2 regions of the Mesorhizobium sp. M1227 genome follow, and region 1 is predicted to be linked to the other one. Evidence: predicted binding sites of a transcription regulator. Region 1 holds the regulator's gene; the other holds the start of a gene.
What was found. Region 1 encodes PhoB, which activates phosphate uptake and scavenging genes when phosphate is short. Its sites were predicted from a motif close to TGTCATNNANCTGTCAT; they were not measured.

Region 1 (5,382 bases):
AGGCCGGCGGCCTGCTCAATGCCATCGCGGGCAGCCTGCTGATGACGATCATCGCCGTTGTCGTCGGCACGCCGGTCGGCGTGCTGGCGGGAACCTACATGGCCGAGTATGGACGCTTTTCGCGCATCACCACCGTCGTCCGCTTCATCAACGACATCCTGTTGTCGGCGCCGTCGATCATCATCGGCTTGTTTGTCTATGAGCTGATGGTGCGGCCAATGGGACATTTCTCGGCCATTGCCGGCGCCGTTGCGCTTGCCATCCTGGTCATTCCGGTGGTCGTGCGCACCACTGAAGACATGCTCAACCTGGTGCCGAACGCGTTGCGTGAAGCCGGTGCCGCGATCGGCGCGCCACGCTGGGTGGTGATCCGTTCGGTCGCCTACCGCGCCGCATTGTCCGGCATCGTCACCGGCATATTGCTGGCGATAGCACGCATTTCCGGCGAGACGGCGCCGCTGCTCTTCACCGCGCTCAACAACCAGTTCTGGAGCAGCAATATCAACGCGCCGATGGCCAGCCTGCCGGTGACCATCTTCCAGTTCGCTCTCAGCCCTTACGAGGAATGGCAGCAACTGGCGTGGACCGGCGCACTCATAATCACCCTGACGGTTCTGGGCTTGAGCATCCTCGCCCGCAGCCTTACCGGACGCAGAGAGGACAGATGACACAGATGTTGTCCCCAGACATGACGATGACCGAAACGGTCACCGAGAAGACGAAGATCGAGGTCAAGAATCTCAACTTCTACTACGGCCAGAGCAAGGCGCTGAAGGACATCAGCCTGTCGCTGCCCGAGCGCAGCGTCACGGCCTTCATCGGCCCTTCGGGCTGCGGGAAATCGACGCTGCTGCGTGTGTTCAACCGCATCTATGAGCTCTACCCAAAACAGACGGCCGAGGGCCAGGTGCTGCTCGACGGCAAGAACATTCTCGACCGGTCGCAGGATCTCAACCTCCTCAGGACCAAGATCGGCATGGTGTTCCAGAAGCCGACGCCGTTCCCGATGTCGATCTACGAGAACATCGCCTTCGGCGTCAGGCTCTACGAGAACCTCGGCAAGTCCGAGATGGACGGCCGCGTCGAACAGGCGTTGAAGCGCGCCGCGCTGTGGAGCGAGGTCAAGGACAAGCTCAACGCCAGCGGCTTGAGCCTGTCCGGCGGCCAGCAGCAGCGGCTCTGTATCGCCCGCACCGTGGCGGTGAAGCCGGAAGTCATTCTGCTCGACGAACCGGCTTCGGCGCTCGACCCGCTGTCGACGGCCAAGATCGAGGAACTGATCGACGAATTGCAAGCCGACTACACGATCGTCATCGTCACCCACAACATGCAGCAGGCGGCGCGCGTGTCGCGCCAGACGGCCTTCATGTATCTGGGTGAACTGGTCGAGTTCGACCGGACCGAGAAGATCTTCACGTCGCCCCGCGAGAAGCGCACGCAGGACTACATCACTGGCCGCTTCGGCTGAGCCGTTCCGATCATGCATATGAGGACAGGACCATGGGCGAACACACAGTCGCTTCTTTCGACGAGGATCTCGAGCAGATCAGCAAGCTGATCCGCGACATGGCCGACCTCGCCGGTTCGATGGTCGGCGGGGCGACCAAGGCCCTGTTGAATTCCGACAACGTGCTGGCGCAACGCGTCGTTTCCGACGACGCCATCATGGATGCGCGTCAACGCGAACTGGACGACCGCGCCATCACCCTGATCGCCAAACGCCAGCCGATGGCCCACGATCTTCGCCATGTGGTCGGAGCGATCCGCATGGCGGGCGACCTCGAACGCATCGGCGACCTTGCCAAGAATATCGCCAAGCGCGTGAGTGCCGTCGGCCTCAGCGCCACGCCGCGGGACCTGTCGCATTCCATCGACGCGATGGCGCAGCTGGTTCTCATCCAGGTGCAGGGTGTCATCGAGGAATATGCTGCAGGCGATGCGGCCGCGTTGGCCAAGCTTCGTGCCGCCGACGAGCGCATCGACGTTAAATACACGTCCGTGTTCCGCGAGCTGTTGACCTACATGATGGAAGATCCGCGCAACATCACCGCTTGCACGCACCTGCTGTTCTGCGCCAAGAATCTGGAGCGGATCGGCGACCATGTCACCAACATCGCCGAAAATGCGTATTATGTGCTGACCGGCGAGCAATTGCCGGTCAATCGTCCGAAGCAGGACGAAACGACAATGTCCGCACCGGTGACATGATGGGGGTGCCCAGCCGATGATCGCACCACGCATAATGGTGGTGGAGGACGAGGAGCCGTTGGGTGTGCTGCTCCGCTACAATCTCGAATCCGAAGGCTACCAGGTCGAGGTGGTGACACGCGGCGACGAAGCCGAGATCCGTTTGCAGGAGAATGTGCCCGACCTTTTGGTGCTCGACTGGATGATACCAGCGGTTTCCGGCATCGAGCTCTGTCGTCGGTTGCGGGTGCGCCCCGAAACCGAGCGGCTGCCGATCATCATGCTGACCGCGCGCGGCGAGGAGAGCGACCGGGTGCGCGGTCTTTCGACCGGCGCCGACGACTATCTGGTCAAGCCGTTTTCGACACCGGAATTCATGGCCAGGGTCAAGGCGCTGCTGCGGCGCGCCAAGCCGGAAGTGCTGTCCAGCGTGCTGAAGGTCGGCGACATCGTGCTCGATCGCGAATCGCACAGGGTCTATCGCAAGAAGAGCGAAATCAGGCTCGGGCCGACCGAATTCCGGCTGCTCGAGTTCATGATGCGGCATCCGGGCCGTGTCTTCTCGCGCAGCCAGTTACTCGATAATGTCTGGGGGGAGACAATCTACATCGACGAACGCACCGTCGACGTGCATGTCGGGCGGCTGCGCAAAGCCGTCAACAACGGCCGGATGCCGGATGTCATCCGCACCATCCGCGGCGCCGGCTATGCGATCAGGGAAGATTGACCCGCCTGGTCAGGCTACGTTCTTTCTGACGCTGGGCCTCATTTGCGCGCCCGGCGCGAAAATCTCCTGGTCGACGAAGCTTAACGCCCGCATCGCGCAGCCTTCGCGGATCAGAGGCAATTCGTTCGGCTCTGTATCGAAGGAGATCGAGCCTGAATGCTGGCCGCCGGCGGTCTGGGCGATTGCCTTCCGCAAGGCCGGCTCGATCAGATCGAAGGCGGCGGCACTGGCGCCGACCATCGCGACCGGTGCCGGATCGATCAGCGCGAACAGCGAGCCGAGACCGAAACCCAGCGCTTCGCCGGCCTTGCGGTAGGCCTCGCGTTCCGGCCCATCTTTCTCGCGCGCCCGGGCCGCCAGTGCGCGCATGTCGGCGTCGCTGACATCGGCGACCGGTTCGCTGTCTTCGCTCATCTGCCTGGCGTTGCGCCAGATGGCGTAGTTGCCGGCATACGCCTCGATGCAGCCGCGCCGCCCGCAACGGCAGAGCGCGCCGCCCGGACGATGGATCATGTGGCCAAATTCGCCGCCCGAGGAATGCGTCCCGGTGAACAGTTCGCCCTTCAGCACCAGCCCCATGCCGATGCCATGCGAAAGCAGGATGGCGATGAAGTCATCGCGATAGCGATCCGGATTGCGCCAGCGCAAAGCCACCGCCATCATGTTGCAGTCGTTCTCCACCGTTGCCGGGATGCCGAATTCGTCCTCCAGCATATCGGCAAAGGCGATGTCGGTCTGCGGCGTGATCGGCGACCACAGCATGGCGCGTGCAGGGGAGTCGGTAATGCCCTGAATCGCCAGGGCGATGCGGGCGACACTGCGGACGTCAAGATCTGGATCCTGCAGCCGGCGCCGGACGATGGCCATGCATTCACGGATCAGCTCGTCGCGCGGCATAGTCAGCGTGTCCAGCCGGCGCTGTTCCTCGGCGACCACCTGTCCCGTATAGTCGATAATGGCGGCCGAAAGGAAATTCAGCGACAACACCACGGTCAGCACCGCCGCCGCTTCCGGGTTGAGGGCGAGGCCGACTTGCGGACGACCGCGTTTCAACGAAACGGGCTCACTTGGCTTGCTCTCGGCGAGGATGCCTTCCCGTATCAGGTCGGAAGAAATCGCCGATATGGTCGAATGACTGAGGCCGGTGGTAGCTGCGATCTCAGTACGCGATGGCTGGCCGGCCCGGCGCACCGCCGAGATCACCATCGCCCGGTTGCGCCGGCGCAAATCGTCATGGCGGATTCCGACCGACATTGTTTTGCTTTCCTCCCGGTTGCCGCGGCCGCTCATGAACCGGAAGCCGTCGGTAATGTCCGACAAATAGTGTCGGATGAGGCAAATAGTGTCAGATGCAGGTGGCGCTGTCATCGTTTATTCCGACGCTCGAAAAAACTCGCAGAGTCATCAAAATCCATCAGAATCGATGTTGACAGCAGCCGGAGATCGGGCCAGTATTTTTTCGAGGCTCGAAAAAATTAGAGCTTCTAAGCTGGTCTTTGAGCCAATTGATCACGCCGTACGCGGCGCAGGGAGGATATGATGAAGAAATTCACGACCGCCATTCTGGCGGGTGTCGCCATGACGCTGGCGCTGGCGTCAGTGGCGCAGGCTAAAGACAAGGTCATCGGCGTTTCCTGGTCGAACTTCCAGGAAGAGCGCTGGAAGACCGACGAGGCCGCAATGAAGGCGGCCATCGAGGCCGCAGGCGACAAGTATATTTCCGCCGACGCACAGTCCAACCCCGGCAAGCAGCTCACCGACGTCGAGAGCCTGATCTCGCAGGGCGCCAACGCACTGATCATCCTGGCGCAGGACGCCTCGGCCATCGGGCCGGCCGTGCAAAAGGCGCTGGACGAAGGTATTCCGGTTGTCGGCTACGACCGGCTGATCGAGAACAAGGACGTCTTTTACCTGACCTTCGACAACAAGGAAGTCGGCCGCATGCAGGCCCGGGAAGTCTTCAAGGTGAAGCCGGAAGGCAACTACGTCTTCATCAAGGGTTCGGGTTCCGATCCGAATGCCGATTTCCTGTTTGCCGGTTCGATGGAGGTGCTGAAGGCGGCAATAGACAGCGGCAAGATCAAGAATGTTGGCGAGGCCTATACCGACGGCTGGCTGCCGGCCAACGCTCAGAAGAACATGGAACAGTTCCTGACCGCCAACGACAACAAGGTCGATGCCGTGGTCGCGGCCAATGACGGCACTGCCGGCGGCGTCGTCGCCGCGCTGACAGCGCAAGGGCTGGCCGGATCGGTTCCGGTTTCGGGCCAGGACGGCGACCACGCCGCGCTGAACCGCATCGCGCTCGGCACACAGACCGTGTCGGTGTGGAAGGATGCGCGCGAGCTCGGCAAGAATGCCGCCGAGATCGCCTCGCAGCTGGCCGACGGCAAGCAGATGACCGACATTGCCGGCGTGAAGGATTTCACCACGCCCGGCGGCAATACCGTCAAGTCGCTGTTCCTGAC
Region 2 (5,382 bases), on a different contig from region 1:
CCTCAGACCGCACTCGTGCATGCCGGAACGCTGCGTTCCGGCTTCGGCGAGACCTCCGAGGCGATGTATCTCACCCAAGGCTATGTCTACGAGACGGCGCAAGCGGCGGAGGCCCGCTTCAAGGGCGAGGAGCCGGGCTTCATCTATTCGCGCTATGCCAATCCGACGGTCGACATGTTTGAAAAACGCATGTGCGCGCTGGAAGGAGCCGAAGACGCGCGCGCCACGGCATCCGGCATGGCGGCGGTGACGGCAGCACTGCTGTGCAGCGCCAAGGCGGGCGACCATATCGTGGCGGCGCGCGCGCTGTTCGGCTCCTGCCGCTGGGTGGTCGAGACGCTGGCGCCGAAATACGGCATTGAGGCAACGCTGGTCGACGGCACCGACATCGCCAATTGGGAAAAGGCGGTCAAGCCAAACACCAAACTGTTCTTCCTGGAAAGCCCGACCAATCCTACGCTGGAAGTGATCGACATTGCCGCCGTCGCGGCACTTGCCAATGCGATCGGCGCCAGGCTGATCGTCGACAATGTGTTCGCCACGCCCTTGCAGCAGAAACCCCTGCAGCTCGGCGCCCACATCGTCGTCTATTCGGCCACGAAGCATATTGACGGCCAGGGGCGCTGTCTTGGCGGCATCGTTCTGTCGGACAAGAAATGGATCGACGAGAACCTGCATGACTATTTCCGCCACACCGGCCCAAGCCTCTCGCCCTTCAATGCCTGGACGCTGCTGAAGGGCCTGGAGACGCTGCCGCTACGCGTACGCCAGCAGACGGAAAGTGCCGGCCGCATCGCGGATTTCCTGGCCGAGCGCCCGCAAATCGCCCGTGTCATCTATCCCGGCCGTGCCGACCACCCGCAAGCGGCCGTGGTCAAGAGGCAGATGTCGGGTGGCTCGACGCTGATCTGCATGGATGTGAAGGGCGGCAAGCAGGCGGCCTTTGCCTTCCAGAACGCACTCGACGTCGTGCTCATTTCCAACAATCTCGGCGACGCCAAGAGCCTGATCACCCATCCGGCGACGACGACGCACAAGAACTTGACCGATGAGGCCCGCGCCGAGCTCGGCATCGGACCGGGAACGCTCAGGCTGTCAGTTGGCCTTGAGGACGCCGACGACCTGCTCGAAGACATCGAGCAGGCACTGAGAGTTGCCGGATAAGGGCTGGCCGAACAGAGGCGAGCGGGAACGCGCCCGATCAGGCGCCGGACGGGGTCTCTTCCAGCTCCGCGACGGTCTTTGTCTGGATAGTCATCACGTTGCCGCGCCAGTCGACGGCGCCGCTCAGCCATCCGCGCGCCCAAATGGCGGGAAGCATCAGGTCTCGCGCCATCATCGCCGGGATCGTGCGCGGCGACAGGTGCCATCCCTTGGCCGAGGCCAAGGCGCATTCCGGCAGGTAGGCCGCGACCAGCACGGCGATGGCGGTTGCCGGCAGGCTGACGCCGGCGTCAGCCGCCGCGATCAGCGCAAACACCAGCGGCGGCGCCGCGCCGATCAGGATCTCGGGGGCGAAGAACAGCGCGAAGGTGACGCGGCGCAGCCGCGCCCAGCGCGCCTGCCGCGACCAGATCTCGCCAAGCGTGCGCCGGCCGAGCGGCTGTTCGAAGGGCGAGGCGACAAGATTGACCCGCAGTCCGAGCCCGTTGACCAGCTTGGTCGCGGCCGCGTCCTCGGCGATCTCGGCGGCAAGCGCGCGGATGCCGCCATTGGCGTCGAGCATCGGCTTGTTCCACAACATGCTCTTGCCCTGCGCGAAGCCGAGGCCGAGCGCCTCTCCGGCGTACTGCCAGCGTGCCTGCAGCGTGTTGAGAAAGGCGCATTCGACCTCCCCCCAGAAGCCGTCCGGCCGCGAGCCGATCGGCGTCGAGCAGACGAGGCCGGTGTCGTGCCGCCATGCCGCCATCAGCTGCTGGACGTAGTCGCTCGGCATAAGCACATTGGAATCGGCAAGGATGACCCAGCGATAACGCCCCGCCTCCCAACCCTTCACGCAATTGTTGAGTTTTGGATTGCCGCTGATGCGGTCGTCACCGACTAGAAGGCGGGCGCGAATAGCTGGAAAGCGCGCCATTGCTGCGGTGATCGGCTTGACCACCGGGTCGTCGGCATGGGCGACACAGAAGATGAGTTCGTAGCGCGGCCAGTCGAGTGAGAAGGCGCGCTCCAGCGTCTCTTCGGCAAACGGCTCGACGCCGCGTGCCGGGATGACGATCGATACCGGCGGCGCGTTGGCGGGCGGTGCGATCCTGGCTGGTCGCTTCAGCTTCAGCGAAGCTAACAGGATGCTGGCGAGATTTGAAAGAAGGAGGGCTATGGAAAGGAGGGCGGCTGCGAATGTCGGTTCCATCGAGATCTGGTCACTCCAGAAGTGCCGGCCGCATGACGGCCGTTTTCAACAATTCGACAGAACGCTGAGTCGCCCGGCACAAGCCTGCACACCATCATTGTCATGTGTCACTTAAATGACATTGTTTTTCGGCACCTGCGCTCGAGTCGGGCAAGGAGATGACGCGCATCGTTGATCAAACTGCGCTGAGCGTCGAAAGTTCCATCTACATTGCTTTGGAGCAGTTTATGTACAGCGCCGTCACCCGCAACATCGAAGTGCAGGTCAGGCCGTTCTATCTGGAGGATCACTCCGACCCTCCGCAAAACCGCTATGTCTGGGGATATCAGGTGACCATCGACAATCAGTCGGATGAGTTCGTGCAGCTTCTGTCGCGCTACTGGCACATTACCGACGGCACCGGCAAGGTCGAGGAAGTGCGCGGCCCCGGGGTCGTCGGCGAGCAACCCGGACTCAACCCCGGCGACAGCTATCAGTATACGTCTGGATGCCCGCTCTCGACGCCGTCCGGCATCATGGTCGGGCACTACACCATGCGCAACAGGCGGGGCGAGACGTTCGACGTCGCCATCCCCGCCTTCTCGCTCGACTTGCCGGGAATGCGGCGCACCGTCAATTGACGGCCGTCATCCGGCCGCTGCAAACTCCGCCGGGTCGAAGTCATATTGCTTCGAGCAGAATTCGCAGGCGACGTGAATGCTGCCATCCTCGGTGCTGTCCCTGATCTCCTCGGCGGAAAAGCCTTCAAGGATGCCGTGGATCTTGTCCCTCGAGCATGAGCACTGGTCGGCGACCGGCACCCCGCCGAACACACGGACGCCATGCTCGTGGAAAAGCCGGTAAAGCAGCCGTTCGGCGCCGATCGTCGGATCGATCAGCTCGGTCGGTTCAATAGTACCAAGCAGCGCCAGCAGCTCCTGCCAGGAATTGTCGGTCGGGTCGTGGATCTCCTCACGCGGATCGCCGTCGCCACCGGGAAGGTCGGGTACGCGCATGCGCTCCGCCGATTGCGGCAGGAATTGTGCCAGCAGGCCACCGGCCCGCCATTGCTCGCGAGCACCGCCGACGCCCGGCGTCAGAAGCTTGGCAACCGAAAGCCGGAGGTCGGTCGGAATCTGCTCCGACTGGCGGAAATAAGTGCGTGCGGCATCTTCCAGTGTGACGCCGTCGAGCTGGACGATGCCCTGGTAGCGTTGTGTGTGGGCGCCCTGGTCGATGGTCAGCGCCAGGACGCCGCTGCCGAGCAGCGTCTGCGGTGACGTCTCGCCGGCAGAAGTCAAAGCCTGCAGCCGGTCGGCATCGAAGCGGGCATAAGCGCGCAGCGCGTGCGGCGTGGAGAAATCCGCGACCAGCATGTCGACCGGCCCGTCGGTGCGGGTCTGCAGAATGAACTTGCCCTCGAACTTCAGCGAAGTTCCGAGCAATACCGTCAACACACAGGCTTCAGCCAGGAGCCGGGCGACCGGCTCGGGATAGTCGTGACGGCTGAGAATAGCATCGAGCATCGGCCCGAGCTGGACGGTGCGACCGCGCACGTCGAGTGGGCCGACCTCGAACGGCACGACATGGTCGTCGCCGGCGTAGCCGAATTCGCCGAGCTTGGGTTTATGTTCAGCCAATTGATGAGTTTCCAACATGACAAAGCTCCGGGGCGCGGCGATGCCGCCCTCCGGGGCGCATGCGACGAGACGCGCTCGATTTGCGTGATGCGCCTGAGATAGGCACCACCAACTCCCGGATCAAGGCGGCCCAGATCAAGGCGGCGCAGATCAGGCCGGCGCGGATTACCGCGGCTCGTATCAAACGCCCAGGCACCAGGCCAGGACTGCCTTCTGGGCATGGAGCCGGTTCTCGGCCTCATCGAACACCACCGAATGCGGTCCGTCGATGACCTCGTCGGTAACCTCCTCACCGCGATGCGCCGGCAGACAGTGCATGAACAGCGCATCCGGCTTGGCTTTCGCCATCAGTGCCGCATTGACCTGATAGGGCAGGAAGACATTGTGGCCGCGGGCACGGTGCTCCTGGCCCATCGACACCCAGCAGTCGGTGACGATGCAGTCGGCCTCGTAAACGGCCTCCTCGGGCGAACGGGTGAATTTCAGCTTGCCGCCATTGGCTTTCGACCAGTCGACATGCTTCTGGGCCGGTTCGCTGCCCTCGGGCACGGCGACATTCAGCTTGAAATGGAACCGCGCGGATGCCTCCAGCAGCGAATGCAGCACGTTGTTGCCGTCGCCGGTCCAAGCGATCGTTTTACCGGCCACCGGACCGCGGTGCTCTTCGAAGGTCATGATGTCGGCCATCAGCTGGCAGGGATGGGTCTCGTCGGTCAGCCCGTTAATGACGGGGACCGTAGCGTTTTCCATCAGTTCCAGCAGCCGGTCATGCGAGGTGGTGCGGATCATGATGGCATCGACGTAGCGCGACAGCACCTTGGCCGTGTCGGCAATGGTCTCCGAGCGGCCAAGCTGCATCTCGGTGCCGGTCAGCATGATCGTCTCGCCACCCAATTGCCGCATACCGACGTCGAACGACACGCGCGTGCGCGTCGACGGCTTGTCGAAGATCATCGCCAGCACCTTGCCTTCGAGCGGCTTGCTGCGTTCGCCGGCCTTGAGCCTTGCCTTTCGCACCGCTGCGTCGTCGAGCATGAAGCGCAGATCGCCTTCGGAAACGGCGGAAAGATCGGTGAAATGGCGAAGGGACATCAGGAATTCCAGGATTACTTCGCAGCGGCAGCGACGATGGCATCTGCCAGGCTCTTGGCGCCGACACGAATGCGCTCGAGCGCTTCGCGGATCTCGGCGTCGGTGACGGTGAGAGGCGGCAGCAGGCGGATAACGTTGTCGCCGGCCGGAACCGTCAAGAGATGCTGGTCACGCAGTGCCACCGTGACCTTGGTGTTGGGCATCGCGCATTTAAGCCCGAGCATCAGGCCGGTGCCCCTGATGCTTTCGATAACATCCGGAAATTCGTCGGCGACGCCAGCGAGCCCCTGCTTCAACAGCAGTGCCTTGCGCTGGACG

Region 2: the regulator PhoB is predicted to act here: its motif matches at 2,458-2,474, upstream of NKH28_RS02890 (ceramide glucosyltransferase).

The regions. Positions count from the first base shown of each region.
Region 1 is NZ_JAMYLZ010000009.1:28,713-34,094, forward strand. It holds gene pstA (phosphate ABC transporter permease PstA) at 1-668, shown strand, start outside; gene pstB (phosphate ABC transporter ATP-binding protein PstB) at 665-1,468, shown strand; gene phoU (phosphate signaling complex protein PhoU) at 1,501-2,208, shown strand; gene phoB (phosphate regulon transcriptional regulator PhoB) at 2,225-2,914, shown strand; gene NKH28_RS13955 (ROK family protein) at 2,924-4,168, opposite strand; gene xylF (D-xylose ABC transporter substrate-binding protein) at 4,454-5,382, shown strand, end outside.
Region 2 is NZ_JAMYLZ010000001.1:626,044-631,425, reverse strand. It holds gene NKH28_RS02895 (O-succinylhomoserine sulfhydrylase) at 1-1,164, shown strand, start outside; gene NKH28_RS02890 (ceramide glucosyltransferase) at 1,202-2,353, opposite strand; gene apaG (Co2+/Mg2+ efflux facilitator ApaG/CorD) at 2,581-2,973, shown strand; gene NKH28_RS02880 (Hsp33 family molecular chaperone) at 2,980-3,990, opposite strand; gene argF (ornithine carbamoyltransferase) at 4,153-5,064, opposite strand; gene NKH28_RS02870 (aspartate aminotransferase family protein) at 5,079-5,382, opposite strand, start outside.